One region of the Sporomusa sphaeroides DSM 2875 genome, then DNA from elsewhere that is predicted to be linked to it. Evidence: riboswitches for the same ligand, from Rfam matches in the RefSeq annotation. Region 1 holds a riboswitch; the other holds the start of a gene.
What was found. Region 1 has a riboswitch for lysine ahead of lysA (diaminopimelate decarboxylase). Riboswitches for the same ligand answer to the same signal wherever they lie in the genome.

Region 1 (5,079 bases):
TGACTATTATATTACGCGAATCGAATATTGTCAACATCAGCAAGTAAACTTTTTTATGTTTCAATAACACCCTATCTCTCATTGCAATACTTTCCCTTATATACAGTTGCGGCCGCAATGGCGGCGCCGATACCTGAACCGTCTTTACTAAGCCTGATAGTAATTTTCTTGGCTTTGTCGCCAAACATCTCCACCATGGTGTTAGCCAATTGCTCGGCATATCCGGGCATTTTTTCATACAAAGCCCCATCAACGGCAATCGTATGCTGGCGGACGAAACCGGGGTCAATTTTACTCAATACTCCTGCCCAGGTGGCTGTCACTAAACGGGCGGAACGCATCGCCACCAACCTGGCAATCGTCTGAATTGCCTTGTATTCACTTACCTTTAACCCGGTAATCCCCCAGCGGGCGGCTGCAACAGCAGCTACAACCTCCAGCTCTGGTGATGTATCACCAAGTATTGCGGAAATATCCTCAGTAGGCAGTGAATAAGGAACCGACAATCTCTCAGAGCCGCTGGAAATATGTCCATCTGCCGCGAGCGAACCGACAATAAGCCGCACCAGTTCCCCTAAGTACTGGCCTGAAACCATTTTTTCCAATCGCTGGGCGCCCGGCTTTTCGCTGGCCTGGTCCAAAAGAATATCATATTTTGTCTGCTGCACCCCGTCAAAATTGCCTGACTCCATATTAACAATCATCGGACGCTTGGTCACCGGCTGGCAAGACTCCAAATAACAAGTATTGTGTCCGGTACCGCAAATAGCGCCAATCGTAGTGGCAGGATCACTATAAGCCCCAGTGAGTAACGTACCGGTAGTATCATTAATAACAGCTTGTAATCTAACCCGCTCCAGTCCCCTATTTTCTAACGCAGCCTGCAGCATTTGGCCCACATCCCGGCCTTCCACTCCGACTGTCTTGATTTCTTTGGTCCAATTGATCAATACAGCTTTATCTACCCCTTGTTGACGGCAGGGAAAAGAAAATGTATATCCCAGCGGATATATACCGCCGTCTGATACGATCTCACTAATCTTGCCGGCGATAAAGTCAAATAGCTCAGGCCCGGACGCTGACACAGCCGTATAGTCATAATAGCCCAGCTTGTCTTTGAGGGGAAAAGTGCGTCTCGCAGCAATACGGCTCCGGCCTGTTCCAGCCAGTTCAACCAGCAACACACGCACATTGGTCCCGCCAAAATCAACGGCAATAACCTGCCCCTGTTCCTGACCCGTAGGACTGCCGATAAAGGACGGCAGCATCTTGAGAGAACTGGACCTGCCAGCCAATCCCTCGGACATAGCTTCTTGAAACCGTGAAGCTATGTCCTGCAGTAAAATGGCAGATACAGCTAGTTCCTTCTCAAGCCTAGCTACTGCTGTGTACAAACGTTCCAAACTAGTCACCTCCAAGGATAGTAACAGTATGCTCCCCGCCAACACAGGCTTAAACAAAACTTCACCCGGCAATAGCCAAGTGAAGTTTGTCAGATAAATTCCTATTTTTCCAATGCCGCAAAATCCAGGGTAGCAAAATAATCCTCAATGGTTTCAGCCCGGCGGATAATTTCTACACTGCCATCCTGTTTCAGCATAAGTTCTGCGGAACGCAGCTTGCCATTATAATTAAAGCCCATAGCATGACCATGCGCCCCGGCATCATGGATAACCACGACATCACCAATGTCAATCATCGGCAGCTTGCGGTTAACGGCAAACTTGTCATTATTCTCGCACAGTGAGCCGGTAACATCATAAATATAACCTGCCGGCCAATCTTCTTTACCCATCACAGTAATATGATGATAGGCTCCGTATAAAGCAGGACGCATCAGGTTAGCCATACAAGCATCCAAGCCGACATAGTTTTTATAAATTTCTTTTTTATGAAGCACAGTTGATACCAGATAGCCGTAAGGACCGGTAATCATCCGGCCGCATTCCATAGCAATTTTAAGCGGCGCCAGACCATTGGCGGCGATTTTTGTTTCATATGCCTTTTTAATACCTTGGCTGACGGCAAAAAGATCAACAGGCTCCTGCTCAGGCTTGTAAGGAATACCGATACCGCCACCGAAGTTAACAAATTCGATCTTAATATCCAAGGTACGGTGAATTTCAAGAATAAGGTCAAACATCATATTGGCAGTTTCAATAAAAAATTGCGGATCCAGCTCATTGGAAATAATCATGGTGTGAATACCAAAACGTTTTACCCCCCGAGCCTTCATAACGCGATAAGCATCCATGAGCTGCTTGCGGGTTAAACCATATTTGGATTCTTCGGGATTACCAATGATGGAGTTGCCACCCTCACGCAACGGGCCGGGATTATAACGGAAAGAAATCATTTCCGGAATACCGGCATGTTTATCTAAATAGTCGATGTGACTAATATCATCAAGGTTAATGATTGCGCCAAGTTCGCGTGCTTTTTTAAACTCAGTCGCCGGCGTATCGTTGGAGGTTAATATAATCTCCTCACCCTTCATTCCGGCCTTTTCCGCTAAAATTAGTTCAGGCAGTGAGCTGCAGTCAGCCCCCAGCCCCTCTTCCCGCAGCACTTTTAAGATATAAGGATTAGGAGTAGCTTTTACAGCAAAATATTCCTTAAAATCAGGCGCCCAGGCAAACGCCTTTATCAGCGTGCGGACATTCTGCCTGATGGCCTCCTCATCATAAATGTGAAACGGTGTGGGATATTGCTTAATCACTCCCGATAATTGTTCTTTTGTAAACGGTAATTTTTTTTCAGCCAATTGTTTCGCCTACCCTTCAATAAATAAAGTATAAAGAAAACACGGTTTTGCGCCAAGCCTTTGGCAACGGTGAAAACCGATATTGCTCTTAGCCTGTTCTTAAGAATCTCTGTTAAGACATAAAAGGCAGCCTGCGCTAAATCCCGCAAACTGCCTAAAGAGACGACATTGTTCTTGTCAGCTGTGCAAGATAGCACTCCACCTGAAACATTCAGGTGACAGTCAGGCATTTCTTAAATGCAAGACCAGCAAAAGTTCCCGGCCAAAACTTTCACTTCGGCGGTCAGCCCCTTTCAGTATCATCATTGCTGCCAGCTCTCGATACTTACTCTTGGTCTGCCGCACCTCTATCGGAAAAACATTATTCGAATATGTCTATAATATCAGTACACTCAGGCAATGTCAATATCTCGGAGACGAAATCTTACTATCCTGCCTGACATTGCCGCCAAAGGCGGGAATTCGCCTTAGCAATACTTCGGAGATAAGATAGCTGAGGATTACCGCCAGACCGGCTGACAGAAAAAACTTTACAAATGGACCGGTATGTAAATTAAGTAAAGCATAATTTAGAGAAAAAACCGGAAATTGATGAATAAAATAGATGGCATATGAATTAACGGCCAAACGCCGCCAGAGGTAGTTCCCGCTATTTACCCAGCGTTGAAAGACAGCTAGGAGCGCAAATACAGCACATAAACAAAATAGGGTGTGTAAAAAAGCATTTGCTGCCAAGCCTGGTAAAGCCATATTGTTTGCCAGCACAACTTTACCGCCGAAAAACAGCCCACCGGCAACTATTGCTGCCACTGGCCAACGTACCGGACAGGGACTATAGCCATCGGCAGTAAACCATTGACGGCGACAAGCATATATGCCCAGCATAAAATATAGGACGTACAAAACAAATCTCGTAGGCTGAATCATCAAAATGTATTTAACGTTTACCCAGTCGTAATCATTGACCACCGTATTCACGGCAAAAAATCCGGCGCTCCCCCCAAGCACAAATAATGCTAAAAAAGCGGCTGATGGCTTGGTGGCTTTGAGCGGTGTGGCCTTTATCCAACCACGGCTGTAAACTAGGGCCAATACCAGACAAAACAATGTCAATACTCCCAAAAACCAGTAATGCGCCTGCTGATAGGAACTGCCAAAAAACAAATTAAACCAGTAATATAAATATGCTGGCGGCGTCTGAGAGCGGGTAACAAAAATAAAATAAGTAACCGCCGGAGCTAGAAAAACAACACCGATGACCCAGGGGATCATTAACCGGGTGACTTTATCGCGGACAAATTCAGCTACACTACGTTTAGCTAGCGACTTAATGGCAAAATACCCGGCAATAAAAAACATAACAGGCATTATAAACACATCATTCCCTAGCACAAACCAATCAAAGAGAGCATGCCGCTGCGAGTCAAGAACATACCACCACCACGGAGCATGAGGCATGTAAGCCATAGCCGCATGGAATACTACCACCAGCAGCACTATAAATGAGCGTAAATTATCAAGAAAGTAAACACGCTTTTCACTGCCTGCGCTTTGCATATCTTCCGCCTCCTTATAGCATTGTTTGCCATAAGGTACATATTCCATTTGTAATACTAGTTTCCTGCTATTTCCAAACCTTATTTATCCCGGTAATAAGACCAGACACAATGTAATCCGCGCATCGTAGCACCACAGCGGCAGCCGGCTTGCCCACACAAGCGGGTACAAATCTCAACGCCTGACACCGGCTCTGCTTTGCCACCCTTTTTTCTTTCCCGCCAAAAAGATATTTCTTGCCTTGGTGCCTTATTTCCTAATGTGCAAAACCATTGCCAAATCGACATACTATCAACTCCCAGTATCCATACTATGTGCCGCATACCTTCTGGCATTAGTATAAAATAACCGGCGGAGAAATGCAGTGACTAACATCACACTTACAGTATCCCGGGAAACAAATTGCTATCATTCCAGCAAGAAGGCGGAAACCTATCTTCGACAATAGGTTTCCGCCTTGAAATTTTATTCTGCCCATACTTTGCGCATTAAGACAGGATATTCTTCTGCCAAATGCGTTAAGATTACGTTCATGATAGTATACACCATCGATCCATTAGCCTGTTCTGCCTCGCACAAAACACAACAATCCAGGCACAAATCGCCATCGGTTGTCACATAATACTTAAAAACCTTGTACTGACGGTTTAATTCATTAATGTATTCCAAGATCGCCTGTTTATTTGTCTCTTTAAGTGCCTTTGGCGCGATTTGGAGACGCAGCATGCCGTAAATGCTGTCATCCAGGATGACCACAA
Region 2 (28,238 bases), 1.1 Mb from region 1:
TGGAGCGCATGCCCCCCCGCCAACAGTATACTACCACTTTTCGTCCTGATTCACGAAGTTGTTGAACCCGTCCGACGATATCCGGCAGCTTGGCTGAGGCCAAAACCAGTCCCTGCAGCTTGGCTTCTTCGACACCTACCTGTCTGTAGGTCGTTCCCACCTGAACACGTTCATCATCACTGAATAAGGGAATGTTTACGGCTCCAGGGATATGCCCGGTTTCATATTCTGCCGGTGAACGCACATCAATAAAAACCGGACTGTCTATAGCGACAGCTTCTTCTACACTAATAATACTATGCAATATAAATCACCACTATTATTCTACCCTGTCATAAATGCGCTAAGCATAAAAGAGAGTTATTTCTTGAAATATCTTACGTTAACTTGTTCAGAAGTCATAATAATATCCCGTGCTTTACTACCTATATTGGGTCCGACAATTTTCATCTCTTCCATAGTATCAATTAACCTGGCCGCGCGCGTATAGCCAATACGAAATTTGCGTTGCAGCATGGATACAGAAGCTTGTCCGGTTTCCAGCACCATATTCACGGCATCTTCCAAAAGTTCATCTTCAAAATGAGTTTGCTCATCTTTACCGGCATTCCCACTCTCCACAGTCGTTATACCATCATTATATTCCGGCTCAGCCTGTTCCTTAATATAGTTTACCAGGGCTTCCACTTCGCTATCGGCAATGAAGGCTCCCTGCACCCTGAGCGGTTTTGAAGCCCCGACCGGGTAAAATAACATATCCCCTTTGCCTAACAGTTTTTCGGCCCCGGCACTGTCTAAAATTGTCCGTGAGTCGACTTGTGACGAGACAGCAAAAGAAATGCGGGAAGGTACATTGGCCTTAATTGTACCGGTAATAACGTCAACCGAAGGACGCTGTGTGGCCAGTACCAGGTGCAAACCGGCAGCCCGGGCTTTTTGTGCCAGGCGGCAAATGGCATCCTCAACATCGACAGGGGCTACCATCATCAAATCAGCCAGCTCGTCGATGATAATCAGCACTAAGGGCAGGTGGTTATCGGCATGAAGCTCATTATACCGTGCAATATCACGGACTCCCGCGGTAGCAAAAACTTCATAACGGCGCTCCATCTCCTGTACAGCCCAGTTTAAGGCCGATGCCGCTTTCTTGGCGTCTGTCACTACAGGTGTCAGCAAATGCGGTATACCATTATAGTTGGATAGTTCCACCATTTTAGGGTCAATTAATACTAATTTTACTTCATCAGGACGCGCTTTAAAGAGCACGCTGGTTATCAACGTATTAATGCAAACGCTTTTGCCTGAACCGGTAGCCCCCGCAACCAGCAAATGCGGCATCTTAGCCAGGTCTGCAATAATTGGCTGTCCTGCAATGTCTTTGCCTAACGCTACTGTCAAACCGGAGGAAGAACGTACAAATTCGTCAGTTTCCAAAACCTCTCTTAAAGCAACACCGGATAATTCCTTATTGGGCACTTCAATGCCAATAGCTGCTTTACCGGGAATAGGAGCTTCAATACGAACCCCTGACGATGCAAGTTTCAGCGCCAGGTCATCTGATAAATTCACTATTTTGCTTACTTTTACACCAGGAGCGGGTTCAAGTTCGTACCGCGTAACTGTCGGTCCCTGACAAGTATTTATCACTCTGGCACTGACGCCGAAACTGTCTAACGTCTGTTCCAGTATACGGGCGTTGTCGGTAACTTCTTTCGGCAGCTTGGTTAAGCGTGGACGGTTTGGTTTTTTTAAGATAGATACCGGCGGCAACCCATATGTTGCAGTCGCCTCAGCCGCTTCAGGCCTGACTGGCACGAAAGACTCCGGTTCAGAGTGTTCTGCTGTGGCGATCCCCTCTTTAGGCATACTATTTTCTTTTTTGGGCGTCTTGACAATAAATTCCGGCTTGTCATCACACTGCTGGTCATAAAAAGCAGGCCGGCTTGGTGGCTCCTCTTGTTCTGAGAAAATATTTTCTGCAGACGCGGCGATAGCTTCCTTGGCTGAAGTCAGGCTGTCTACCGCCTTGACTTTAGCTGTCAGCAATGCTGCCGCCAGTGACCAGGTCGTAATCATTAGTATTGAACAAAGCAACATGGCGGAAAGTACGATGATGGAACCATGCACTCCTAACAATTTACGCAAAGAAAAAAGCAGCACACCGCCGGTAAAGCCGCCGCCTGTCACCAAGCTATCAGGCATTATTTCCTGACCAACCGGAATCTTAACATGATGATAAATTGCTAAAACCATAAGATAAAAAAGCAATAAGCCCCAAAACTTGACTGAATAAATAATTGGGCTTTTCGCTACAATGTACTTTAGTCCAACGATTAACAACACTAAAGGTACAACTGCCGCGCCAATTCCAAAAGTATATGTAAGTATTTTAGCAATAAATACCCCTAACGGACCAACATTCAAACCCAGCAGGCTAATTAACGCCAGCAGTCCGCCGGTAAACATTGTTATACCCAATAATTCATGTCGCAATTCCGGAGTCAAATGGTCTAACCATTTAGGCAAAACATACCACCTCTACTAGTACAGGGTTCTACATTATGAGAAAAATTCCTTTATTTTTAGTATTTTTAAGGCAAAAGAAAAACGCCCTCTTTTATGAGAGCGCCTGAATAACCGGTTTATAAGTGATAATTGTTCCCGGCTGCAATTCATTGCGAAGGTAGTCGAGAGGATCGGTGGTCAATAAGCGAACAACACGAAATTCATTATGCGATATTTTTTGCGCCATTACCTTTTGTCCTGCATATTCAATTTCTTCATAAGCTGGCTGCGGCTGATTTTGGTCGCCGTACACTACTTCTTCCGGAACAATTGTCCAAAGAATCATTACTGTTTCAGCCCCTTACCTTCTTTATGGTCTTTTTGCAGTTCAATGAGTTCCTCTAGTTTTTTCAAGGCTTGCGATACGCCGCCTATTTCATTAATTAAACCATATTTAACAGCATCTTTGCCAGCTACCGAAGTTCCGATGTCCCGGGACAATTCACCTGTTTTGAAGAGAAATTCTCTCCATTTCTTTTCAGTTACATTGGAATGGCTTACCACAAATTTATTAACACGCTCTTGCATCTTTTCGAGATAATCAAAGGAGCTTGGCGCGCCTATGACCAAACCGGTAAGCCTGATAGGGTGAATTGTCATGGTAGCGCTCTCCACAATAAACGAATATGTCGCCGAAACGGCAATCGGTACGCCAATACTATGCCCGCCCCCCAATACTATGGAAACAGTGGGTTTTGACATACTGGCAACCATTTCAGCGATGGCCAGCCCTGCTTCAACATCGCCGCCTACAGTATTGAGTACCAGCAGCAAACCGTCGATTTCATTTGACTGTTCAATCGCGACAATCTGTGGCATTACATGCTCATATTTGGTAGTTTTGTTCTGAGGCGGTAAAACCATATGGCCTTCAATTTGCCCAATTATAGTCATTACATGAATATTGGTCTTCGCTATTGGTACTTCGGGTGTCCCTAACTCCTGGATATTTTCGGCTGCTGCTGTTTTCCTGGCTTGTCTGCTTTTTTTCGGACTTTCTGCCGGCGACGGATTTATTTGAGGTGCTTCAGGATTAGTACCCGGAGGAGCAACTACCGGATTATCATTAACTATCATTTACATATCCCTCCAGCCAATAAGCTAGTTATTTTTTATCCATATATAGTATTGGCGCTGATTGAGATTTCATACAGGCCTTGCCGGCAAAACAAATAAATAAGCCTTGAGGTGCCTGGTTTTTCAGCAGGAACACTCAAGGCTTCATTATTATACTTCCATGATTATCGGTAAAATCATAGGACGGCGGCGGGTACGTTCATATAAATATTTGCCCAGCGTATCACGAACATTGGATTTAATGGCGGCCCATTCCGTAATACCGTTATTTTCACACTTTTCCAACGCCTGCCTGACACGCTCTTTGGCATCTTCCATAAGCTGTTCAGACTCGCGTACATAGACAAAACCACGGGATACAATATCCGGGCCTGCGGCCACTTGCCCGCCTTGTTTGTCCATCGTGACCACAATGATTAATATTCCGTCCTGTGAAAGCTGCCGGCGGTCGCGAAGTACAATATTGCCCACATCACCAACCCCAAGGCCATCTACTAAGACATTGCCGGAAGTTACCTTGCCGGCTACCAGCCCCTTGTCGGCGGTAAACTCCAATACCTGGCCATTTTCTGCAACAAAAACGTTCTCCTTAGGCAGCCCCATGGATTGCGCCAGTTGAGCATGCTTTACCAGGTGACGGTATTCTCCGTGAACCGGGATAAAGAATTTCGGCCGGATCAGGTTTTGGATTAATTTGAGCTCCTCCTGGCTTGCATGGCCGGAAACATGAATGCCGGAGGCCGCTTCATATACCACTTCGGCACCTTGCCGAAAAAGATAGTCAATTGTGCGTGAAACCAGTTTCTCGTTGCCGGGGATTGGTGTGGCTGAAATGATTACCGTATCTCCCGGAACAATTTCAACCTTTTTGTGTTCCGACATCGCCATTCTCGTTAAAGCCGACATCGGTTCCCCCTGACTGCCTGTTGTCAGAATAACAACTGCTGAAGACGGATAATTATTAATTTCATCAATATCAATAAGTATCCCTTCAGGCACATTTAAATAGCCTAGCTCCAGAGCGATATTGGCAACATTAACCATGCTGCGTCCAAGAATAGCTACCTTGCGCCGGTATTTGCAAGCAGTATCAATGGCTTGCTGAATCCGGTGAATATTAGAAGAAAAGGAAGCAATAATAATACGCTCCCGCGCGCTACGAAAAGTCTCGTCAAAGGTGACTCCCACCGACTTTTCACTTTGCGTGTAACCAGGTCGTTCCGCATTGGTACTATCAGCCAAAAGTACCAGAACCCCTTGATCACCTAACTCGGCAAAGCGGTGAAAATCAGTAACTTTACCGTCAACCGGAGTCTGATCAAGTTTAAAGTCGCCGGTATGGACAATCACACCAACCGGTGTTTTTATGGATAAAGCTACTGAGTCGGCGATACTGTGACTTACCCGGATAAAACCGATTTTAAAATTGCCAATCTGAATTCGGTCGCCTGGTTTAACGGCATTCAGATTAGTCGCAGGAACGTTGTTTTCTTTCAAACGGCCTTCCAGAATGCCAAGAGTCAAACGAGTGCCATATACAGGGACATTCAGCTGTTTTAATACATAAGGCAGGGCACCGATATGGTCCTCATGCCCATGCGTTAAAACAACCGCCTTCACTAAATCGCGGTTGTCCAACAGATAGGTAATATCAGGAATAACCAAATCAATCCCCAGCATGTCGTCTTCAGGGAACATTAAACCTGAGTCAATTACTATGATTTCGTCACCATAGCGTATGACCGTCATGTTTTTACCGATCTCCCCCATACCGCCCAAGGGAATTATCTGTACTTTGTTTGGTTGTCGTGACAAAAAAACATACACCTCCAAATAAATAAAGTAACCATACGAATCATTAAGTTGTAAGCGCCCGTTCATTAACCATAAACTAAAAAACCGGCCGTCCTGCCCACTTGTGAATAATTATAACCGATTTACCTGCCTATGACAACAAGTGGTACTGCTCGCTCAGAATATTATATGCAAATTCTGGCGACACATGCAAAAACCGGCAGCATTCGCTGCCGGTCCAAATTTACTGTAAAACACCGATTGATTGCATTACCTGCTTAAGCTGCTGCGTCTCACCCGCAGTGGGTGATATTAACGGCAGCCGCAGGGGACCTGCGTTAATGCCGATAATATTTACACATTCTTTAATCGGTATCGGATTAGTTGTAATAAAAATGGCTTTGAAGAAAGGCATAAGTTCAAGATGTATTGCTTGTGCTTTGGCTATATCTCCGGCAAAAAAAGCGGTTATCATCTCTTGCATACGCTTGCCGACAATATGTGCAGCAACACTAATTACCCCATTGCCGCCTACGCCTAAAAGCGGTAGTGTCAATCCATCATCACCACTATACACTAAAAAGTCGTTCGGCGTTATCCGGATAATTTCAGAAATTTGATCTAAGCTGCCACTGGCTTCCTTGACTGCTACAATATTGTTAATTTCCGCCAGCCGGGCAATCGTTGCCGGTAAAATATTAGAAGCAGTACGACCGGGAACGTTATATACAATAAGCGGCAACCCCGTTGAGTCGGCAATAGCTTTAAAATGCTGATAAAATCCTTCTTGCGGCGGTTTATTATAATAAGGACCTACAAGCATAGCTCCATGTACACCAATTTTTTCGGCTGCCTGCGTCATATCAATCGATGCTCTGGTATCATTTGAACCGGTTCCCGCAATGACGGTAGCACTGTCCCCCACTGCATCCAATACCGTCCTGAATAATTCCAGCTTCTCATCCTTTGAAAGAGTAGCCGCTTCCCCGGTACTGCCGGCCACAACAATGCCGTCAGAACCATTAGCTACAAGGTATTTCGCCAGTTTCGCTGCTTCATTGTAATTTACGCTGTAGTCAACATTAAACGGGGTTACCATCGCGGTTAAGACTCGTCCGAAATTCCTCATGATACTCTCCCCTTATTAATTTGATAAACCAAATTTTTCATGAAGCGACTTAACAGCGGCTCCAACGTCACTTTGGGGTACAAGCGCTGAAATGGAGGTATGCGAGTCTACGGTTTGCAAAATAGCAATCTTATTACGTGATAGAGCTTCGATAAAGTTTGCCATAACTCCGGGAACTTCACGCATTCCGCCACCAACTACCGACACTTTCGCACAGTTTTCCAAGATTTCGATATGATAGCCTTGCTGCTTGAGTTTGGTTGAAGCCTGCTCTACGTGCTCAGCAGTAATGGTGAACATAATTTGTCCCGGATGGACATTAATTAAATCAACACTAATATCACTTTCAGCCATAGTTCTAAACACGTTAAAGCTGCTGTCACTTCCCATGGTATCGTCAAGATGAACTTTAAACTGGGCAATATTGGTCAGGTAAGTTACCCCTGTAGCCACTCTGTCAACTACCGCAGCTTCACTGGTATCCTCTTGGGCAATATTGGTGATAAGTGTGCCGGGAGCATCACTAAAGGTGGATTTTACTACCAGTGGAATATTTTTTTGCATGGCAATTTCCACTGCCCGGGGATGAATAACCTTAGCCCCTTGATGCGCCAGTTGACACACTTCACCATAGCTTATGCAATCAAGGATTTTAGCATTCTCTACAATTCTTGGATCAGCGGTCATGATGCCGTCAACATCGGTATAGATTTCTATCATTTCCGCATTGAGCGCTGCACCTAACGCCGAGGCAGTTGTATCACTGCCGCCACGTCCCAAGGTAGTAAACTCACCTTCATCAGTCATACCTTGGAAACCACAGACAACAGGGACTTTTCCTTGTTTTAACAGGCTAAGTATCCGTGTTGGATCACATTTTAAGATACGGGCGTCAGTAAAGTTATCATCTGTGGTAATGCCTGCCTGCCCGCCTGTTAACATAACAGAAGCCATACCGGCAGCCTGCAAAGTACCGGCCATAACTACAGCTGAAATCATTTCACCGCAGTACATAATCTGATCCAGTTCCCGGGCCGCAATCCCTTTATACACCGAACGTGCGACGCTAAGCAGCGTATCGGTGGCATAAGGAGCTCCCTGGCGCCCCATTGCCGATACCACAATTACCGGATTGAAGCCCTGTTCCCGCGCCTTCTCAATTTTACGCAGAACCAGTTCCCTCACTTCGGGTGACGCTACAGATGTGCCCCCGAACTTCTGGACAAGTATTCGCATTTTGTACACCTCAAATTAAGTTATGCTCAATCATATACTCGGCAATTTGCACGGCATTAAGAGCTGCACCTTTTCGAATCTGATCGCCTACTACCCACATATTCAGCCCATAAGGAACCGTTTTATCCGGGCGGATACGACCAACGAATACCTCATTGCGGTCAGAAGTATATAAAGGCATAGGATACAGCATTTCTGCCGGATCGTCTTGTACAATAATGCCTGGGAATTCAGCCAATAGCTGTTTTGCCTCTTGCGGGGACAGCGGACCGTCCATTTCTATGTTTATTGATTCAGAGTGACTGCGATATACCGGTACTCTTACGGTGGTCGCAGTGATTCCGATAGAATAATCATTCAATATCTTATGAGTTTCATGTACCATTTTCATTTCTTCTTTAGTGTAATCGTCCTCAACAAAGACATCAATATGTGGCAACAGATTAAAGGCTATCTGATAATGTTTGGGCAGACTGGCACTTGGCAATATATTAGCTTCTACCGGACGGTTTTCCATAATGGCCTTAACCTGATCTGTCAGTTCGTCAATAGCCTCCTTGCCGGCGCCAGAGACTGCCTGATAGGTTGATACAACAATCCGCTTTATTTTGGCAGCGTCATAAATAGGCTTCAAAGCCATAACCATAATAATAGTTGAACAGTTAGGGTTGGCAATAATTCCTTTGTGCTTTTTTATGGCCTCAGGATTAACTTCCGGCACTACCAAAGGCACTTCCGGGTCCATGCGAAAGGCACTGGAGTTATCAATAACAACAGCTCCCCGTTTAGCAGCTTCAGGTGCCAGTGTTTTACTGATCGAACCGCCGGCAAACAAAGCAAACTGCACGTTGTTAAAAGCCTCTGGTGTTGCTTCTTCAACTATGTAACTTTTTCCCATAAATTCTATGGATTTTCCGGCTGATCGTTCAGATGCCAACAATTTTAATTCATTAAACGGAAATTTGCGTTCTTCAATAAGTCTTAAAAATTCCTGCCCAACTGCTCCAGTTGCACCTACAATTGCTACATTATACTTTTTCATGTAAGCCACTCCCCCAAGCTTTTCACATTATTTTGTACTACTATACAAGACTTTAGTCCATTATATGTTCAAGGCCAACTATTAGCCCATCCACAGTCAGTACCTTTTTACAAGCCAGTACAACTCCCGGCATAAAGGATTCGCGGGATATTGAATCATGGCGAATGCTAAGCGTTTGTCCTAAACCACCAAAAATTACTTCCTGATGGGCAACATAGCCTGGCAAGCGAACACTATGCAGCCTAATTCCCGCTAATTCGCCCCCACGCGCACCAGGCAGTTTCTCAGTCTCCCGGGGATGACCCTGACGCATTTCACCTCGCACACTGGCAATCATCTCCGCCGTCCTCAGGCCGGTGCCGGAAGGTGCGTCAAGTTTTTGATCATGATGCATTTCGATAATTTCGACATGCGGTAAATACTTAGCAGCTTCTTGCGCCAGTTTCATCATGAGAATTGCACCTATGGAAAAATTAGGAGAAATAATTGCATTAACTTTAGAAGCTGTACATAATTTACGGAGCTCATTAATATCGGCTTCCGCTAAGCCGGTAGTTCCAACTACCGGGCACACACCGTTTTTAATTGCCAGTTGAGTATTATTCATAACTGCTTCAGGATTAGTGAAATCAACCATAACTTGTGGTTTTGTCTCATTGATAACCGTAACCAGATCATTGCCTACAGTTACTCCTGTTTTGCCTGCACCGATAATATCCCCTACATCGGCAAAATCTGAGTTAATATCCATCGCACCAACTATACTTAACTGCTGGTCCTCATGAACTGCGCGCAGTACTTCCCGCCCCATTTTGCCATAAGCTCCACATACCATTACTCTTATCAAACGCTGTCCACCTCCTATTAAGATAAAGCAGACTTAGCTTCAGGTGGGGTTTTAACCCCATCTGAAGGTTAGTCGCCCTTATCCTGGGATTTAGCTGCTCTTAACTCCCTTTTGAAAAAGGGAGTCCTAGAGCGGGTTAATCTCAGGGAAAAACCTTCGCTTTTGCCAAATCCTTAGAAAAGTCAAAGGCATAAACATAAAGCAGCCGGTGAGTGCATTTCTCGCCGGCTGCCCTAAAGACAGCATTGGTCTAACCTTAGGAAAATACAAACGTATATTCCTCTGATCAGATGAGATAGCACTCCACCAAGTAATGGTGACAGTCTTAAACCTGTTTGATATAAGACCAGTAAAAGAGACTGGCAGTCCTGCTTTTACTTCGGCGGTTGTCCCTTTCCTTCCAGCTCATCGACGCCGCTCTCCCTGAAAGTACTGTTAACTCCCGCACCTCTACTTCATCCTGTATAGGATGTTGCTTATTCATTTTATACACATTCTATACCAAAGGTTCCAACGTTGTCAAATAAATATTATAAAATAGTGTATTTTACGGTCTAAGCAGGAAAAACCACCGACAAGTTTCTTATAACCATCATATTACTGAGGCGCGGGCGGCCGTTATATATAAGCGGAGTTAAACGCCGGCGGCGCTGTGTTGTATAAACTGAGTAAAAACCGGGGGATTCCCCCGGTTTTTTTTAGCTTAATGCGTGAGTTTCGACATCCTTGGCACCATTTTGGCGAAGGATCTGAGCCGCTTGGTTAGCCTTAGCTGCATCGGCGCGGATAATAGTCAAAATTCCCCCTTGCACTACATGCTGCTCATAGCGTTTTCCCACCTCAGCGGGAATGCCCCAGTCAATCAAACCACCGGCAATACCACCGGCCACAACCCCGCTTAAAGCAGCTGCAATCGGACCGGCAGCAACAATTGGCCCTACTCCGGGAATGGCTAAAGCACCCGCTCCCAGCAGCAAACCGCCAATTCCGCCTAAGGTGCCACCTGTAAGAGTACCATCGGTAATGTCATCTTCAAAAGATCCATCACCTTGGGTGTTTTTTGTGTTTTTGTTCTTAGAAACAATGTTGATTTCTTCTGTTGTAAAGCCTTGCGCCCTGAGGGAATTAACCGCTTGCTCCGCATTATTCCGGCCATCAAACACGCCGATTACACTTTTAACCCCCTGAGTATTTCCCTGAGCTGACTGAGTTACCTGATTTCCCTGCATGGTGCCTGCCGTCATTTGATTGGAAGTGGCCGCCGGCTGGGCACCTGTATTGGCATTGAACATGGCATTGCCTGCCTGTCCTGTAGTTTGGTTCATCGCCTGATTATTAACATTACCTGCTATTTGATTGCCACCATTGTTACTGTTTGTTGTCTCCATCAATAAAGCCTCCTAACATTAGTGTGATATACAATCTAATGTTAGGTTGACCATGTATAAGTTTTTTATTCCCTAAACGTAGAATACATTCGTTCATAAGCATTATTCAAATCAACAATAACAACCTCGTCACCAATCCGTTTGATGGCCTGCCAGGGTATTGTGGTTATCTGACCATCCCCTAAAAAGTTAAAGAGGGATCTTCGTTTGGGTAATACCAAGCCGCCAATAACCCCTGTCCGACTGTCAAAAGTAATTTCACATTCACCGATTATGCCCAACCGGGCTCCATCACCCAAATTAATAACTTCTTTTCCGGCCATTTCACTTATCCGCATATCCTCACCCACTTAATTACCAAATAGTCTACTAAAAAGCGGCTGGATAACCGCCATAGCAATCGACGTCATAGCCAACGGATCAAACGAAAGTATCCCGACCGTTATTTTCTCAGGCAACTCAAGTTTCAGGAAGGAAACCACCATTACCATCGAAAGATATACCCCGCCGGCAGTAGCTACTAAATCCTGTACAGCGGTGGAAAAAGGTGATGGCTTGGGTTCCAGCAAAGGTGCGCTGTCCAATAAGGTACGAGAGCGACAGACACGCAGCCAAACCGATCCCATAAGGAGAAGAATAATGAGTACCAACGCCGCCCATGTATACATCGTATCCCCCCTAACCGGCTTCTACCAATGTATATGGCGCTTTAGACTAAAATATGAACGAAAAATCAGCCCGGCTTCACTCGCCGGTACTGCCTAAGCCACCTGACCGGACAGCGGCAGCACAATCATTATCTGTCTTTAAATACTTATAAAAAATTCCCTGAGCTATTCTAGTCCCTGCTCTGATTGTCAAAGGCTCGGTACCATGATTAAATATGCCAACCAGAATATGTCCCTCATTGTCCGGATTATTATAATAATCGGCATCAATAATTCCTTGCCCATTGATTAAGCTCAAACTATGTTTAATGGATAAACCGGAACGGATGTGAATACCTAAATATTCATCCTCCTGCATATAAGCTTTGAGGCCTGTCGGAATCAAGGCCACCTTTCCGGGATATAAAGTAGTTTCTTGAGCGGCGGCAATATCATAGCCGGCACTTAATCCGGTCTTGCGTACAGGCAAAATTACATTACAGTCCTTATATTGGGTAATTACCTCAAACCCTCTTGTCATACTATTCCCCTTTTAAATCCTAAAGTTCGTATTAATTTTTGCAGAATCAACAGGCCCCAGGGCAGTAAAGCACAATTGCTTGGCAGTAAGCATCTGCTCAATCATCTGATTGACATCGGTTAACGTTACCCTGTCAATTTTACCGACAACTTCGTCTAAGGACACAAATTTGCCTAAAGTAATTTCCAGTTTGCCAATACGGGACATCCTGCTGCTTGAACTTTCCAGTCCCAGCAGCAAATTTCCCTTTATTTGCTCTTTGGACTTAGTTAACTCTTGTTCACTGATTCCTTTTTCTTTGAATTCTCTTAGGTTTTCCAGAATCAGATCTAAAACCTGATTTACATTGCCTGGCCGGGTTCCGGCATAGATAGTGAATAAGCCGGCATCCCGGTAATTAGTTTGATAGGAATAAATGGAATAGGCCAGTCCCCGCTCTTCCCGGATAGATTGAAACAGCCTGGAGCTTATCCCGCCGCCTAAAATATTATTCAGAATATGAACAGGATATATTTCCGGGCTGTCTTGTGGCACACTTGCTGTACCTAAACACACATGTACCTGCTCTATGTCTTTGCTGACAATGGTTTTCGCCGGAGCAAACGCCGGAGCAGTGATTGCCAGATTTCGGCTTTGGCCTTGCATTTGACCAAAATAATTTGCTGCCAACTGTACCAAAGCATCATGGCTTATATTGCCAGCTGCAGCAATAACCAAATTATCCGGTGTATAGAAATCCTGATAATATTTTTTCACTAACGCCTGGTCAAAGCATTCTATCGAAGCAAGTGTGCCTAAAATATTCCGGCCAAGCGGATGAGCCGGCCAGATAGTATCTAAATGAATATCATGAACCAATTCATCAGGTGTATCCTCATACATATGTACTTCTTCAAGTACTACCTGACGTTCCCGCTCAATGTCATCTTCGGCAAATTTGGACCGTAGCAGCATATCGCTTAAAATATCCATCGCCAGCTCGGCATGCGAGTCTAACACTTTTAGATAATAACAAGTGCACTCTTTGGCGGTAAATGCATTAAGCTGACCACCTACAGCATCCACCGTCTCAGCAATATCCTTGGCCGACCGCCGGGCGGTACCTTTAAACATCAAATGTTCAATAAAGTGAGAAACACCATGATTTTCTTCGTTTTCAAACCGTGATCCGGTAGCCATCCATACTCCCATGGTGACTGATTTAACATACGGAATAGTCTCCGAAACAACACGAACCCCATTAGGTAACACTGATTTTCGGTACATACAGTCTCCTTTTCCTCAAGCCAAAGTTAAAGCTTCCACCAGTATGCCTGGGAGAAAATCTTTATCATTTCACATACCTATTATAATGCAATTTATCAAAATAAGCATATTCCTTATTATACCTAAATTCAATAAAGAAAAAAACAGAGATAACCGGCTAAACTTCAGATTGACCAAAATCAATTGAAGTTTAGCCTGCTTTATCTCTGTTTACAGAAACTAATTTATCCGATGACTAACCCGCTCTAAGACTCCGCTTCACAAGCGGGAGACCCCTATGGGCACAGGCGAGCGGCTAAGTCCCTGGATAATTCCGACTAAGATTCAAATGGGGTTAAAACCCCATTTGAATCAAGTCTCCATTTATAGAATTAGTTAGCAAAGTAGCTTACTATCCCATCGAAAATACCCTGAGCCATTTTATTGCGGTAACTGTCTTCCTGCAGTTTACGCGCTTCGCCGGCGTTTGTCACAAATCCCATCTCAACTAAAATACTAGGCATGCTGGTGTTGCGGAGAACGTGGAAGGTTGCCGGCGATGTACCTTTATCTACAGCACCTGTCGCTTTGACAATACCGTTTTGCACTTTAAGTGCAAGCTGGGAAGACTTGCCGCTGGGATAAAAGGTCATTGCTCCGTAAATGGCAGGATTGGGATTAGAATTGGAATGGACACTAACAAATATATCAGCCTTGTTAGCTTCGGCAATATTTACCCTTGCGGCTAATTCCTGTCCAAGCGAGCTGCCCTCGGCAGCTACGGTGCGGTCAGTTTCTCTGGTCATAACTACTTTGGCGCCGGCGCTTGTCAGCTTGTCCCGCAATTTTTTGCTGACAGCTAAGTTATTATCCGATTCCCGGGTATTGTTGGCTACCGCCCCAGGGTTGCTGCCGCCATGGCCTGGGTCGACAACAATGACTTTGCCACGCAATACACCGCTGCTGCCGGTAACAGAACTGCCGTCTCCGGACGGAAGCGGTGTCACTTTTACCGGACTATCCGGCGAAGTTGTTGCCGCCTTGCCGCCATCAAAAATATTCAGTATTGGGCCAAGAATTTTATCAAATAAAAAACTAAAAAGCTTTTCAAAGATATTAGATCCGCCAGAGCTGCCGCCGCCATCTGTTCCGGGAACAGTCGAAGCCCCCAGAGTGCTGACAACACTATTTAAAGATGCCGCATGGCTAACTTGTACAGGTGCCACGACATTAAATACTAAAACGAGAAGCATAGCTATAATCATTATTTTTTCTTTATACACAACAAACCTCCTGTGTCGTTTATTAGTTGGTTATTTGCGGAACTTGTCCCTCAATACCGGCCACACTGCCGGGTCTTCTTCGCCAAGTTTCCACATGGCGGCACCGGCAATATCATACTTGGTAATAAGTGCCAGCTTGTGTTTCAAGCTTTCGCTATTTTCAAACCAAACCGTATGCGCTGTACCGTCTGTTGCGGTATAGCTAAAATGAGGAGATTTAGCTGTGTCATCCCACTGCACGGTTTTACCATAACGCTGAGCTAAATCCATAATAGCGTCAAACTCTAATGACTGGACTCCTTGTGCCGACCAGTCATAACCATAAGCAGCAATGCCAAGATAGAGTTTATCTTTAGGAATAGATTTCAACGCATATTTTAAGTTGTTTTCCACCCAGCGGATATCAGCAATCGGCCCCGGGCCACTCCAGGCACCGTGATTATCGTAAGTCATGATCATAATTTTATCAGCATATTTGGCTAACTCGGCGTAGTCATAGGCAGCCGCCACATCATTGTTCTCATCCTGTTTAGGAAAAACATCAATGGAAACAATATATCCCTGCGGTTTGAGGCGGCCATAAAGCTCACGCATAAAGGCCGTTAAAAGATCACGGTCTTTTGCCGGCACCATTTCAAAATCAACATTGATACCATCCAGATTGTACTTTTTAATATAGGCTTCAAAATTATCAATCGCTTTGGTTCTAAGAGCAGGGTTTGCCAGAACAGTATGCACCGGTGGCGCGTTATCCTGTTTAGCGTTATTCACCAACAGCAATACTGCCACATCTTTCTGATGAGCAGTGTTAACCACAGCTATATGGTCATTGCCACCCCGGTCGGTTAGTGTGCCATCGGCCTGCATGGTAGCCCAAAAAGGCGCAATGGTCTTAATTACATCAGCATTTTGAACCATAGAGTTATACGAGGAAGTATCTTCCCCCCACCATTCAGCATAAAACCCGACAAACTCTTTCGCTAAGTTGGTCTTTAAGCCATTATCGGAACTATTGTCTTGAACAGCTGCATCTGGGCTGGCAGCATTTCCCAGGACTTTACCCAGGAACAGACCAAGGATAATATCAACTACCCCCTTGCCTGCACTCACGCCACTCGTCCCGCCGGACTCAGCAGTCCCGGCAGCCTGTCCTAATATATCAGATACGGAAAAAGCATGTGCCGGCATAACCGGCAGCATAAAAGTCGCCATAACAGTCATCATGACTAACCAAGCCGTTGCCTGCTTATACTTTTTCATCAGCTACCTCCATCCCAGCAGATAAGTTGTCTTATCCTGCTTTTAGAAAGCCATGCTTTCTGTTAAAGCAAGCATAATAACTACATGTTACTTTTTTATGTAAACACATAGTATCACATTTATTGCATTTGGTCAATAAAAAAGCAGGCTTTCGCCTGCCTGTTTTTACGGTTTTAGTATATCAGATACCGTAGTTATTGTATATCCGCGTTTTTGTATTTCCTCAATAAGACTGGGAAGAGCCTGGGCGGTAGGCGCGGTTGGATGCATCAAAATAATGGCGCCGTTATGAAGCTTTTTCAATACCCGCTCCTTAAGTATTTCCGGCGGCGGCCGCTTCCAATCGACCGTATCAATGCTCCACATGATCGTAGTGTACTGTAATTCCTGCGCAGCCAGCAATACTGTATTGTTATACTCACCATAAGGTGGCGCGTACAGGTTTGTTTTTATGCCGGTAAGATTGTTCACTAATTCTTCTGTTTTTATGATTTGCTCTTTGTTTTTCTCTTTGCTTAGGTTGTTAGGGTGCGGGTGGCTATAGGTATGGTTACCCAGTTCATGTCCTCTATTGGCTAAATCCTTCAGTATTTCAGGATATTTATTAGCCCAGCTGCCGCCAATAAAAAAAGTGATGTGAATATTATTTTTATCCAATGTCTTAAGCATATCGGGGAGGTATTCTTCGCCCCAGAATACATTGCAAGCAAATGCCACTTGCGGCCGCGACTGATTTCCCTGAAAAATGGGCGGCGGTACAGTCGTCAGTTGGGTAGTAGCCAGCAGCGGCTGGAGCAGGCCTGATAACATAGCTATTGTCAAAAAGACACCAATAGAAAAATACACATACCACTGGCGAATTTTTCCTACCATTATCATTTTACACTGCATAACAATCAACTCCTGCCTAATACCCCGCATCACTTAAATAGTGAGGTGACGCAAGGTACTATCTACTCGCTCACATATAGTACAGTGTATTAATGGTGCCAGTCATTTATGAGCAAAATTAAAAGACTTGGCTGCTGCCAAGTCCCTAAATTGTTTGACCGATATGGTATTATTCGCCGACTTCAGGGCGGTTTTCCTTTGGCGGTTCTGCTTTTAACAACTCTTTACGCGACAGATTAATACGGCCTTGGCGGTCAATTTCTGTAACTTTAACCATAATTTCATCGCCAATCTTAACAACATCTTCTACTTTGGCTACCCGTTCGCGCGCAAGCTGTGAAATATGGACAAGGCCTTCTTTCCCAGGCAGAATCTCGACAAATGCACCAAAGTTCATGATGCGGGTGACTTTACCCGTATAGGTGGTACCAACTTCCACGCTGCGTACCAGGCTTTCAATTATACTCACTGCTTTTTGACCGGCCTCAACATCAACGGCGGCAATAAATACTTTGCCATCATCCTCAATGTCGATGGTCACGCCTGTTTCCTCAATAATCTTTTTAATAATCTTACCGCCTGGTCCAATGACATCGCGAATTTTGTCAGGATCAATTTCCATCGTAATAATGCGCGGTGCAAACGGCGAAAGTTCTTTTCTCGGTTCAGCAATAGCTTCAAGCATTCTGCCCATTATATGCATGCGTCCCCGCCTGGCCTGAGCCAGCGCATCTTCAAAAATTTCCTTCGTAATGCCGGATATTTTCATATCCATCTGCATAGCTGTTACACCTTTTGCCGTACCGGCTACTTTAAAGTCCATATCACCCAGTGCATCTTCCATGCCTTGAATATCTGTCAGGATCGTATAATGATCCCCTTCTTTAACCAGACCCATGGCTACACCGGATACGGGAGCTTTAATCGGCACACCGGCATCCATTAATGATAATGTACTGCCGCATACGCTGCCCATAGAGCTTGAGCCATTGGATTCCAGCACTTCTGACACTAACCGGATGGTATAAGGAAAATCAGTTTCTGAGGGAATTACAGGCAGCAAGGCTCTCTCAGCCAGTGCGCCATGACCAATCTCGCGACGGCCCGGACCGCGTGAAGGACGAGTCTCACCTACGCTGAAGGAAGGGAAATTATAATGATGCATATAGCGTTTGGATTCCTCGACACCAAGCCCGTCAAGAATCTGTTCATCCCCGATGGCTCCCAGGGTGGTTATCGTGAAGACTTGCGTCTGTCCGCGAGTAAACAAGCCTGACCCATGAGTACGTGCCAAAAGGCCTACTTCACAAGTAATAGGCCGTACTTCTTCAATCTGGCGGCCATCTGGACGGATTTTATCAACGGTAATCATTTTCCGTACAATTTCTTTGAGAATTTTTTGGAACATGTAATTAATGTCTTTTTCATTATCAGGATATAGCGAAAGGAAATGTGCCACAACTTCATTTTTAATCTGTTTGATATTTTCCTCACGCGTATGCTTATCCGAATTAACTACAGCTACCTTTAACTGTTCTGTTGCAAACTGCCGCATAGCTGCATCAATATCGGCAGGGACTTCATATAACGGTTTTTCCTTTTTCGGTTTACCGATTTTCGCAATAATATCTTCCTGGAAAGCAACTATTTCTTTGATGGCTTCGTGACCAAATAAAATTGCTTCAAGCATGGTTTCTTCCAGCAGTTCATTGGCCCCTGCCTCAACCATTAAAATGGCATCTTTGGTACCTGCTACGACTAAATTAAGCTCACTTTTTTCCTGCTCTTCCACCGTGGGATTCAAAATAAGCTTGCCGTCAAGCAGCCCTACACGCACACCGCCAATTGGCCCGTTAAAACCAATATCAGATACGCCTAAAGCGCAGGATGCACCAATCATTGCCGGGATATCCGGCGGGTTGTTCTGATCTACCGACATGACAGTAGCCACAACGTGAACATCGTTTCTCAGCCCATCGGCAAATAACGGTCGAAGCGGCCGGTCGATTAAGCGTCCGGCTAAAATGGCGGCTTCGCTTGGACGCCCTTCCCGTTTGATAAAGCCACCGGGAATTTTGCCAACCGAATATAAGCGTTCTTCATAATCAACAGTCAATGGGAAAAAATCAATGCCCGGCCGCGGCTCGGCCGACTGAGTCGCAGCCACAAGCACAGCCGTGTCACCGTAACGTACCAAAACGGCACCGCTGGCTTGTTTAGCCATTTTACCTGATTCAATGACCAGGGTACGGCCACCTAATTCCATCTGGAATTTCTCCATATTTTGTTTTCCTCCTCTGTTAAACCCCTTTTCTTTTAGCAAAGATTAACTGTTCGACATTTTTCTTATTATTCCCTTTTTTATTTTTCTTTAACCTGGAAAATAAATAAAAAAAAGCGGAAAATCCGCTTTTTCTATTTCCGCAAGTTGAGTTTTTCCAAGATTGAACGGTAGCGTTCAATATCATTTTCACGCAGATAGTTTAAGAGACCTCTGCGCTGACCAACCATTTTTAATAGACCGCGACGGGAATGGTGGTCTTTTTTGTGTTCTCTTAAATGTTCTGTCAAATAATTAATGCGCTCGGTAAGAATCGCAATCTGAACTTCCGGTGATCCGGTATCATTCAAGTGTACACGATATTTTTCAATAAGTTTCTGTTTGTTTTCAGGTGTCAACACGATGGTTCACCTCCTTTTACGTAGCTTTACCCCCATTAGCCAAGACATCGCCGGAGACTCGACTATCCTCGCTATGGTTATATGTGATTTAATCACTAAAATATATACTAACATAAAGATTAACACATGTAAACCTTTATAGCGCTTTAAAAGTAATTTTTTCGCGCAAAATTGATATCATTAGCCATTTGCTGTTTTAGTTGCTCGATGGAATTAAAAGCAATCTCACCGCGAATTCGGTCAAGAAATTGTACCTGAAGATGTTCTCCATAAATCAAACGGTCAAAATCCAAAATATGGATTTCAATCCGGCGGGATTGCCGCGTGAAGGTAGGATTATTGCCAATATTGGCTACTGCATTAAATTTTTGGCCGGACTTATCTATGGCATACACGGCATAAACTCCGTCAGCGGGAACCAGCAAGCCTTGGGGAATAGCCAAATTAGCGGTAGGAAAGCCTAATTTATTACCCCGCTGGTCGCCTTTGATAACTTCCCCGGTGATGGTTACGAAGCGGCCAAGCAAAACAGCCGCCTGTTTGACTTCACCCTCTTTAATTAATTGCCGGATAACAGTACTGCTCACAACAGTACCTTCGATATCAACCATATGTACCACATCGACGCTGAACCCGTGAAGAACGCCAGCCTTTTTCAACATGTCCGACGTCCCTGCCCCCCGATACCCATAGGTAAAGTTTTCTCCGACTATCACATGTTTCAGCTTAAGGTTGTTGACCAGCATTGCAACGAAACTCTCAGGCGTCAGTTGTAAAAGCTGACTTGTAAAGGGGATATTAAATAAAATATCAACTCCCAGGGCTGCAATTAAATTAACCTTTTCCGGGTTGGTTATAATGAGCGGTGGACAATGTTCTGGATTAATAACATTTAGAGGATGATTGCTAAAAGTAAACACAGAGCTCAAGCAGTTTTCGTTTTTCGCCAGCTCGACAGTACGTGAAATGATTGCCTGATGTCCAACATGAACACCATCAAAAGTTCCTAACGCCATATAAATGCCCGGATATTGATGTATGTCTTTTATCTGTGTAAATACTTCCATAGTTTCTCTGTTTCTCCTCGTTACCGCCTTACAGAAGGCTTGAGCGCAATACCTGGCAAGCGCTAGCTATAGCCTTCCTATCAGGGCAAAAATTATAAGGGGTGACTTTTGCTAAGAAAAATCGCTGGAGTGGCGCGCAAAATTTATAAATTCTGTTAGGCAAGCCAATAGTCCGGAACGCTACCGGTCCGGACTTAATATTTTAACTGGCGTTAGTAGCGACTGACCTTCGGCCCCGCTTATTTTCCGTCCAATGCCAATGAAAGTTTTCTGCCAGTCGTAGATTGTAACCAAATCCAGGGCATTTGCCTGACAGCAGATACTGCGTCCATTTTTTACAGCATTAGAATCTTGTTCAGATAATATCACAGCGGGAAAATGAGTAAGAACACTATCAGGCTTTTGGACGGCTTTTTCCTTGAGTAAAGCAATTTCTTCAAGGGTTAAAGACTGTTCCAGACAAAAATTACCGACACGGGTTCTTACCAAAAAACTCATGACTGCCAAACAATTCAATTTACGGCCAATATCAGCACATAATGTCCGAATGTAGGTTCCTTTAGAACAGGTTACATCAAACACAAGGCCTGCTTCATGCTCTGCCACCAATGCAATAGCATGGATCATAATGGTTCGAGGTTTCCGCTCAACTACCTGACCGGCACGAGCCAGCTCATACAACTTTTTACCGCCAATTTTCACCGCTGAATACATGGGGGGAATCTGTTCGTTAACTCCGATAAACGCTGCCAGCGTTTCCCTTATTTGTATTGACGACGGCCTTGTGTACGGACTGCTGGCAATAATTTGACCTGTATCGTCACCGGTATCTGTTTCAAACCCGAAGGTAAGTTCAGCACGGTAATGCTTGTCTGCGTCTGACAGATACTCAACAAGTCTGGTTGCATTACCTAAAAAGATTGGTAAAACGCCAGCTGCCGCCGGGTCCAGCGTACCGGCATGACCGACACGTTTTATACCATATAAGCGGCGAATAAACGACACCACGTCATGAGATGTCATCCCTGGCGGTTTAAGTACATTAATCACACCACTGTGCATCATGCAATAAAACCTGCAGCTAATTGTTTTCTTGCTGCCTCGACAACCAATGTTTTAGCACGGTCAAGCGGCTCAGCTACCGTACACCCCGCCGCCCGCGCATGCCCTCCACCGCCAAAAGAAAGGGCCAGCTTGCTTACATCTGCTGTCTTTGAACGCAGACTTACCCGCACACTATTATCATCTGCTTCCTTAAACATAATGGCTATTTCAACCCCGTCAATGTTACGCGGATAATTAATAAAGCCTTCTGTGTCATCCTTAAGTTTGGTTATTGCATCATAGTTTAACACGATTGTAGCTATGTTCCCGGCATCGCCGCAATCGATGATCTCAAGCGTCTCAAGCACTTTGGGCAGCATTTCAATAACAGCCCTTGGTTTGGTTTCAAGACGTTCGGAGATAACATGGGGCTGAGCACCCAGTTCCACCAATTCCGCCGCAATTTTGAGGGTTTGAGCTGAAGTATTGGCATAGCGAAAAAAACCGCAGTCAGTGGCTATGGCCGTAAACAATGCTTCAGCCATACTTGGCGTGATATTGGCATTTACTTCTTTAAATATCTTGAAAATAATTTCGCCGGTAGCGGCCGCCTGACTATCAATATACCAATAATCGGCAAACTTGACGTTGGATATGTGATGATCCAGGTTCAGTATAGGGGCTTTTATAACCTCACTTACCTTCCCAATTCGCTCCAGATCACTGGCATCAAGCACTACCAGTAAATCGGCGGTATGGACAATACCTTCAGGCTTTTCTACCTTCTCCCAGCCGTGGAGAAAGTAGAAAGCCCGAGGAACTTCATCATCAAGCAGGATTCTTACCTGTTTGCCCTGCGCTGACAGAAAGCTGTAGAGGGCAAACAGCGACCCTAACGCATCACCGTCCGGATGAACATGAGCAGTCAATATGATGTTGTTGGCTTTATTTAACAGCGTAGCGCTGTCTGCAATCGACACTTCCATCGGTGTTACTGGTTGCCTTCTTCCTGCTTAATTTTCAAGATGAGCTCCTGAATTCGCGCACTATATTCTAAGGTTTCATCAAGGTGTAGTGATAATTCCGGCGTACATCTCATCCGGATGCGTTTGCCGATTTCGGCACGCATATAGCCTAAGGCTTTAGTTAATCCAGCCCAGGTTTCAGCCTTTTGTTCATCACTGCCCATAAGGCTGAGATATATTTTAGCACTACGAAGGTCACCGGTGGCTTCCACCCTGGTAACTGTTACAAAGCCTATCCGGGGATCTTTGAGATCTGTCAGGATTATCTTGCTAATTTCCTGTTTGATAAATTCCTGCACCTTTTCTACCCGCAGTTGTCCCATAATAATTCCTCCGCTATCTACAACATCATTAAGCGCGCGGTGCGACTTCTTCCATGGTGAAGGCTTCAATGATATCGCCTTCTTTAATATCGCGGAACTTTTCAACAGTTATGCCACATTCATACCCTTGTGCGACTTCTTTGACATCATCTTTAAAACGCCGCAATGATTCGAGTTTTCCTTCATGAATAACAATGCCGTTTCTCAAGATCCGCACTTGGCTGGTACTGGTGATTTTTCCTTCCGTTACATAGGAGCCGGCAACCACTGCTTTAGGGATAGAAATTACCTGGCGTACTTCTACATGTCCCAAAACGACTTCTTTAAACTCAGGAGCCAGCATACCGGTGATGGCAGCCTCTACATCATTAATGGCTTCATAGATAACCCGGTAGGTTCTAACGTCGATTTTTTCAGTGTCTGCCGCTTTGCGGGCATTACCGTCAGGTCGGACATTAAAACCAATGATCAGGGCGTTAGAAGCGGCTGCTAACATAACGTCCGATTCATTAATGGCGCCGACACCGGCATGAACGATATTTACTCTCACTTCATTGTTCTTGATATTTACCAGTGATTGACGCAGAGCCTCAATCGATCCCTGAACATCGGCTTTCACTACAATGTTAAGATCTTTTAAGCTTCCTTCCTGGATTTGCTTAAATAAATCATCCAGTGAGACCTTCTGCGACTGCTTGATATCTTCTGTACGTTTTTTGGCCACACGTTTTTCAGCCACAGCCCTGGCAGTTCGCTCGTCAACTGCCACTAAAATATCACCCGCCTGGGGAACATCGGCCAATCCCAATACTTCTACCGGTGTAGAGGGTTCAGCCTTCTTAATTTTTTCGCCACGGTCATTGGTCATTGCCCGCACTTTACCATAAGCGGTACCGGCAATGATGGTATCACCGATTCTAAGCGTACCTTTTTGCACAAGTACGGTTGATACCGGTCCCCGCCCTTTATCAAGTTTGGCCTCAATAATGGTTCCATAAGCAAGACGATTGGGATTTGCCTTAAGATCAAGCATTTCCGCCACTAATAAAATCATTTCCAGAATGTCGCTGATACCTGTCTTTTGATGGGCTGAGACCGGAACCATAATAGTGTCGCCGCCCCAGTCCTCAGGTATTAACTGATGTTCTGCCAATTGCTGCTTGACCCGGTCTGGGTTTGCACCCGGACGATCTATTTTGTTAATGGCAACAATAATCGGAACTTTTGCCGATTTGGCGTGATTGATAGCTTCTATCGTTTGAGGCATAACACCGTCATCAGCGGCAACAACCAAAATGGCTATATCAGTTACCTGAGCGCCGCGCGCGCGCATGGAAGTAAACGCTTCATGGCCCGGAGTATCCAAAAAGACAATCTTTTTGCCCTGACACATTACCTGATAAGCACCAATATGCTGGGTAATCCCGCCAGCTTCCTGCGATGTCACATGGGTTTGCCGAATAGAGTCTAACAGTGAGGTTTTGCCATGGTCAACATGCCCCATAACCGTAACAACCGGTGGACGATGAACCAAATCTTTTTCATCATCTTCAATCTCCGGAATTTCTGTCGGATCTTCTTCCGGCGGAATAGCTTCAACAGTGACGCCAAATTCACCGCCTAAGATAGTGGCTGTATCGAAATCGACTTCCTGATTAATACTGACCATGGTTCCCAGCATCATCAGCTTTTTAATTACTTCGCCTGCTTCCCGGCCCATTTTGCCGGCCAGGTCTTTTACCGTAATTGATTCGCCAATTTTGATGCTCTTAGGTTTTGGCATCTCAGCTTTCGGCGGAGTAAACTGATTCCTGCCGGCCTGGTTTCTGTGCTGGCCGGAACGTTGCTGCGAATTCCTATTCCCCTGCCCGGGGCCACGGCGCGAATTATTATTGGTCGAACGGCGATTATTATTTTGAAACTGTGAATTTTGCTGTCCCTGTGGCCTGTTATCCGCCCCAGAAGCCGGATTCGGCTGCTGGCGCTGCTGCCCAGACTGTTGCATAGGAGTCTGTGGCCTTTGCGGTGGACGCTGCTGCTGGTTATTAAAGCCGGGTCTGTTCTGTTGCTGCTGGTTATTGGTACCCGGTCTGTTCTGCTGTTGCTGATTATTATAGCCCGGTCTATTTTGCTGCTGCTGATTACTAAAGCCCGGCCTGTTCTGTTGTTGCTGATTATTGAAGCCCGGTCTGTTTTGTTGCTGCTGGTTATTATAACCCGGTCTGTTCTGTTGCTGTTGGTTATTATAACCCGGTCTGTTCTGTTGCTGTTGGCTATTGGTACCCGGTCGATTCTGCGGCTGCTGGCTATTGGTACCCGGTCGATTCTGCGGCTGCTGGCTATTGACACCCGGTCTGCTCTGCGACTGATTGCTGCGGACCGGTCTGTTCTGTTGCTGCCCACTCTGATTCGGCCTGTTTGACGGCTGGTGAGAATGAGCAGCCGGTACGGCATTAGCGGCTGCAGGCTGCGATACCCGTTGTTCAGCCGGTGCGGCAGGCTGGGATGACTGCGCAGTGCGGACAGGCGTACCCGGATTAGGCTCTCCTGTTTTACGGGCAAACGTTCTATCAATTGCGACCTTTGCATCCTCATCAACACTGCTCATATGATTCTTGGCAGTAATATTATGGCGACCTAAAATATCTATAATAACTTTACTGGTAGTATTATATTCTTTGGCTAATTCATATACTCTGTATTTGGACATTGATCCACCCCCATTTTCTTTCTCCCCCACGGATAAAATCGACTTACCTTGAAGTGAGGTTTTACTCCTGCCACAAGGTTAATCTCCTCAATCCCGGACTTCCCGCTTTACCTCCCACTTGCAGAAGCTGGAAGTTCGAACAGGTCAGTCAGCGGAGATATAGCTTACTCTTCTAACGCCCGGACTAACGGTTTGACAAAACCATTATCGGTAATGACCACTGCCGCCCGTAGTGCTTTGCCGATTGCACCACCCAGTTGTTCTTTTGACAAGGCATAATAGATAACGATATCCCTGGATTCTGCTTGATACTGATACTCTTTTTTCGTAGCATCAGATGCATTGTTTGCCACAATCAGCATTCTGGCCTTGCCTGATTTGATAGCACCCTGAACCGCAAAATCACCTGAGACTATCTTGCCGGCCTTCTGCGCCAATCCCAGAAGCGACATAAGGTTCTTTTCGTTCATTCGGTAACCCCGGCCCTCAGCGCATTATAAACAGCTTCATCAATCTGATGTTTAAGCGCCTTTTCCAGGCGTTTTTCCTTAAAAGCTTTTGTCAAACATTGCTCACACGGGCACATATACGCACCCCGTCCGGCTTTTTTGCCGGTAGGATCAAGTATCACTTCTCCGTCCGGAGTTCTGACCACCCGCAGCAATTCTTTTTTTGATTTCATGGTCTGACAGCCAACGCACATTCTAAACGGAATCTTTTTGGCTTTCACTCAAACTCCTCCTGCGCTGAGCTTAATGGTGAAACTGATGCCTGAGCTGCTTGTGATTCACTCTTAATATCAATTTTCCAACCAGTAAGCTTAGCTGCCAGTCGTGCGTTCTGTCCTTCTTTGCCAATAGCCAGTGAGAGTTGATAGTCTGGAACAACTACTCTTGACATTTTTTCCGCTTCCTGAATATCTACAGAAAGTACTCGGGCAGGACTCAAGGCATTGGCTATATATTTTGCCGGATCAGCATTCCATTTAACTATATCTATTTTTTCGCCTTTTAACTCGTTAACAATAGTCTGTACCCGCATACCTTTATGGCCTACACAGGAACCTACAGGATCCACTGTCTCATCACGGGAGTAGACGGCGATCTTCGATCGTAGGCCGGGTTCCCTGGCTACTGATTTTATCTCAACAACCCCATCGTGAATTTCAGGCACTTCCAGTTCAAACAAGCGCTTCAATAATCCTGGATGGGTTCGGGATACAAGTATTTGGGGCCCTTTGGTGGTTTTCTTTACTTCTACTATATAGGTCTTCAATCTGTCGGCGTGTTTATATATTTCATCAGGAATTTGTTCAGAAGGTGCTAAAACAGCTTCCGCTTTGCCCAAGTCAATAAATACATTTTTTTGTTCAATTCTCTGAACAATACCTGTTACAATATCACTTTCCCGATTGGAAAATTCCTCATAAATCATACCCCGCTCGGCTTCCCTAATACGTTGCACAACAACCTGCTTAGCTGTTTGTGCTGCAATTCTGCCGAAGTTTTTGGGCGTAACTTCTAATTCAACCACATCTTCAAGCTCATAGCGCGGATCAATAGCCTTAGCTTCCTTTAAAGACAGTTCAAGACGTGCATCACTTACATCCTCAACCACATTCTTCCGGGCATAAACATGTATTTCACCGGTAGTTCTATCCAAAGAAACTCTTACATTTTGTGCCGAACCGAAGTTACGTTTATAGGCTGAGATCAAAGCGGCTTCTATGGCATCAAACAAAACTTCCGGCGCAATGCCTTTTTCTTTCCCCAATTGTTCAAATGCCTGCATAAATTCAGCGTTCATACAATTCCCCCCTATTCAATTGTTGCTAAAACTCTATATGTAATCTGATCTGCGCAGCTTTTTCCCGCGGAATATTCACAATTTGTCCCGCGATATCAATCCGGACTTCTCCATCAATTAAACCAAGCAGGTTTCCCACAAGCACTTTTTGTCCATTAATGGCCTCATAGGTTTTTACTTCTACCTTATCACCGGCATGACGGACAAAATCACGCTCCTTTTTGAGCGGACGATCAAGACCGGGGGAAGATACTTCAAGATAATAATGATCTTTAATCAAATTACTTTCATCCAGCTTAGCCTCAAGCTGCTCGCTCACCCATTGACAATCATCAATCTCAATACCTGATTCTTTATCCAAGAAGACTCTGAGATACCAGTCGTGCTCTTTTACATATTCAACATCAACCAATTCAAGCTTACTATCGGCAATAATGTCGGAAACAAGTTTTTCAACAACTGATTCTATTTTCTCTTTAGACATGATTTTTATAACACCTCCGCTTCAACGGCTCAAGCCGGCCGCAACAGTTCCTGCTTTTTATTCTTGCCTAATCTCTTACCCCTCATACCCTAAGATTGATTAGTGCTGAAATACGATGAAAGAGTGGGTGCCGGTACCCACTCTTAAAAAGT

Region 2: another riboswitch for lysine. It lies ahead of dapB (4-hydroxy-tetrahydrodipicolinate reductase); the one in region 1 lies ahead of lysA (diaminopimelate decarboxylase).

Annotation. Positions count from the first base shown of each region.
Region 1 covers NZ_CP146991.1:2,994,950-3,000,028, forward strand. The annotation lists gene SPSPH_RS14060 (hypothetical protein) at 72-1,403, opposite strand; gene lysA (diaminopimelate decarboxylase) at 1,505-2,764, opposite strand; lysine riboswitch at 2,948-3,122, opposite strand; gene SPSPH_RS14070 (acyltransferase family protein) at 3,167-4,321, opposite strand; gene SPSPH_RS14075 (hypothetical protein) at 4,402-4,608, opposite strand; gene SPSPH_RS14080 (YbjN domain-containing protein) at 4,787-5,079, opposite strand, start outside.
Region 2 covers NZ_CP146991.1:1,932,655-1,960,892, reverse strand. The annotation lists gene mnmH (tRNA 2-selenouridine(34) synthase MnmH) at 1-304, opposite strand, end outside; gene SPSPH_RS08900 (FtsK/SpoIIIE family DNA translocase) at 361-2,526, opposite strand; gene SPSPH_RS08895 (YlzJ-like family protein) at 2,618-2,851, opposite strand; gene SPSPH_RS08890 (ClpP family protease) at 2,851-3,642, opposite strand; gene SPSPH_RS08885 (ribonuclease J) at 3,793-5,412, opposite strand; gene dapA (4-hydroxy-tetrahydrodipicolinate synthase) at 5,681-6,565, opposite strand; gene dapG (aspartate kinase) at 6,581-7,801, opposite strand; gene SPSPH_RS08870 (aspartate-semialdehyde dehydrogenase) at 7,812-8,843, opposite strand; gene dapB (4-hydroxy-tetrahydrodipicolinate reductase) at 8,896-9,690, opposite strand; lysine riboswitch at 9,979-10,151, opposite strand; gene SPSPH_RS08860 (general stress protein) at 10,389-11,078, opposite strand; gene SPSPH_RS08855 (YlmC/YmxH family sporulation protein) at 11,144-11,416, opposite strand; gene SPSPH_RS08850 (hypothetical protein) at 11,429-11,746, opposite strand; gene SPSPH_RS08845 (deoxyuridine 5'-triphosphate nucleotidohydrolase) at 11,823-12,266, opposite strand; gene SPSPH_RS08840 (M16 family metallopeptidase) at 12,279-13,532, opposite strand; gene SPSPH_RS08835 (N-acetylmuramoyl-L-alanine amidase family protein) at 13,904-14,794, opposite strand; gene SPSPH_RS08830 (glycosyl hydrolase family 18 protein) at 14,825-16,054, opposite strand; gene SPSPH_RS08825 (polysaccharide deacetylase family protein) at 16,220-16,945, opposite strand; gene SPSPH_RS08820 (polyribonucleotide nucleotidyltransferase) at 17,115-19,226, opposite strand; gene rpsO (30S ribosomal protein S15) at 19,361-19,627, opposite strand; gene SPSPH_RS08810 (bifunctional riboflavin kinase/FAD synthetase) at 19,774-20,694, opposite strand; gene truB (tRNA pseudouridine(55) synthase TruB) at 20,875-21,759, opposite strand; gene SPSPH_RS08800 (DHH family phosphoesterase) at 21,756-22,724, opposite strand; gene rbfA (30S ribosome-binding factor RbfA) at 22,730-23,086, opposite strand; gene infB (translation initiation factor IF-2) at 23,115-24,869, opposite strand; gene SPSPH_RS23525 (hypothetical protein) at 25,107-25,508, shown strand; partial or broken gene SPSPH_RS23520 (translation initiation factor IF-2 N-terminal domain-containing protein) at 25,656-25,796, opposite strand; gene SPSPH_RS08785 (L7Ae/L30e/S12e/Gadd45 family ribosomal protein) at 25,961-26,266, opposite strand; gene rnpM (RNase P modulator RnpM) at 26,263-26,526, opposite strand; gene nusA (transcription termination factor NusA) at 26,523-27,602, opposite strand; gene rimP (ribosome maturation factor RimP) at 27,628-28,086, opposite strand.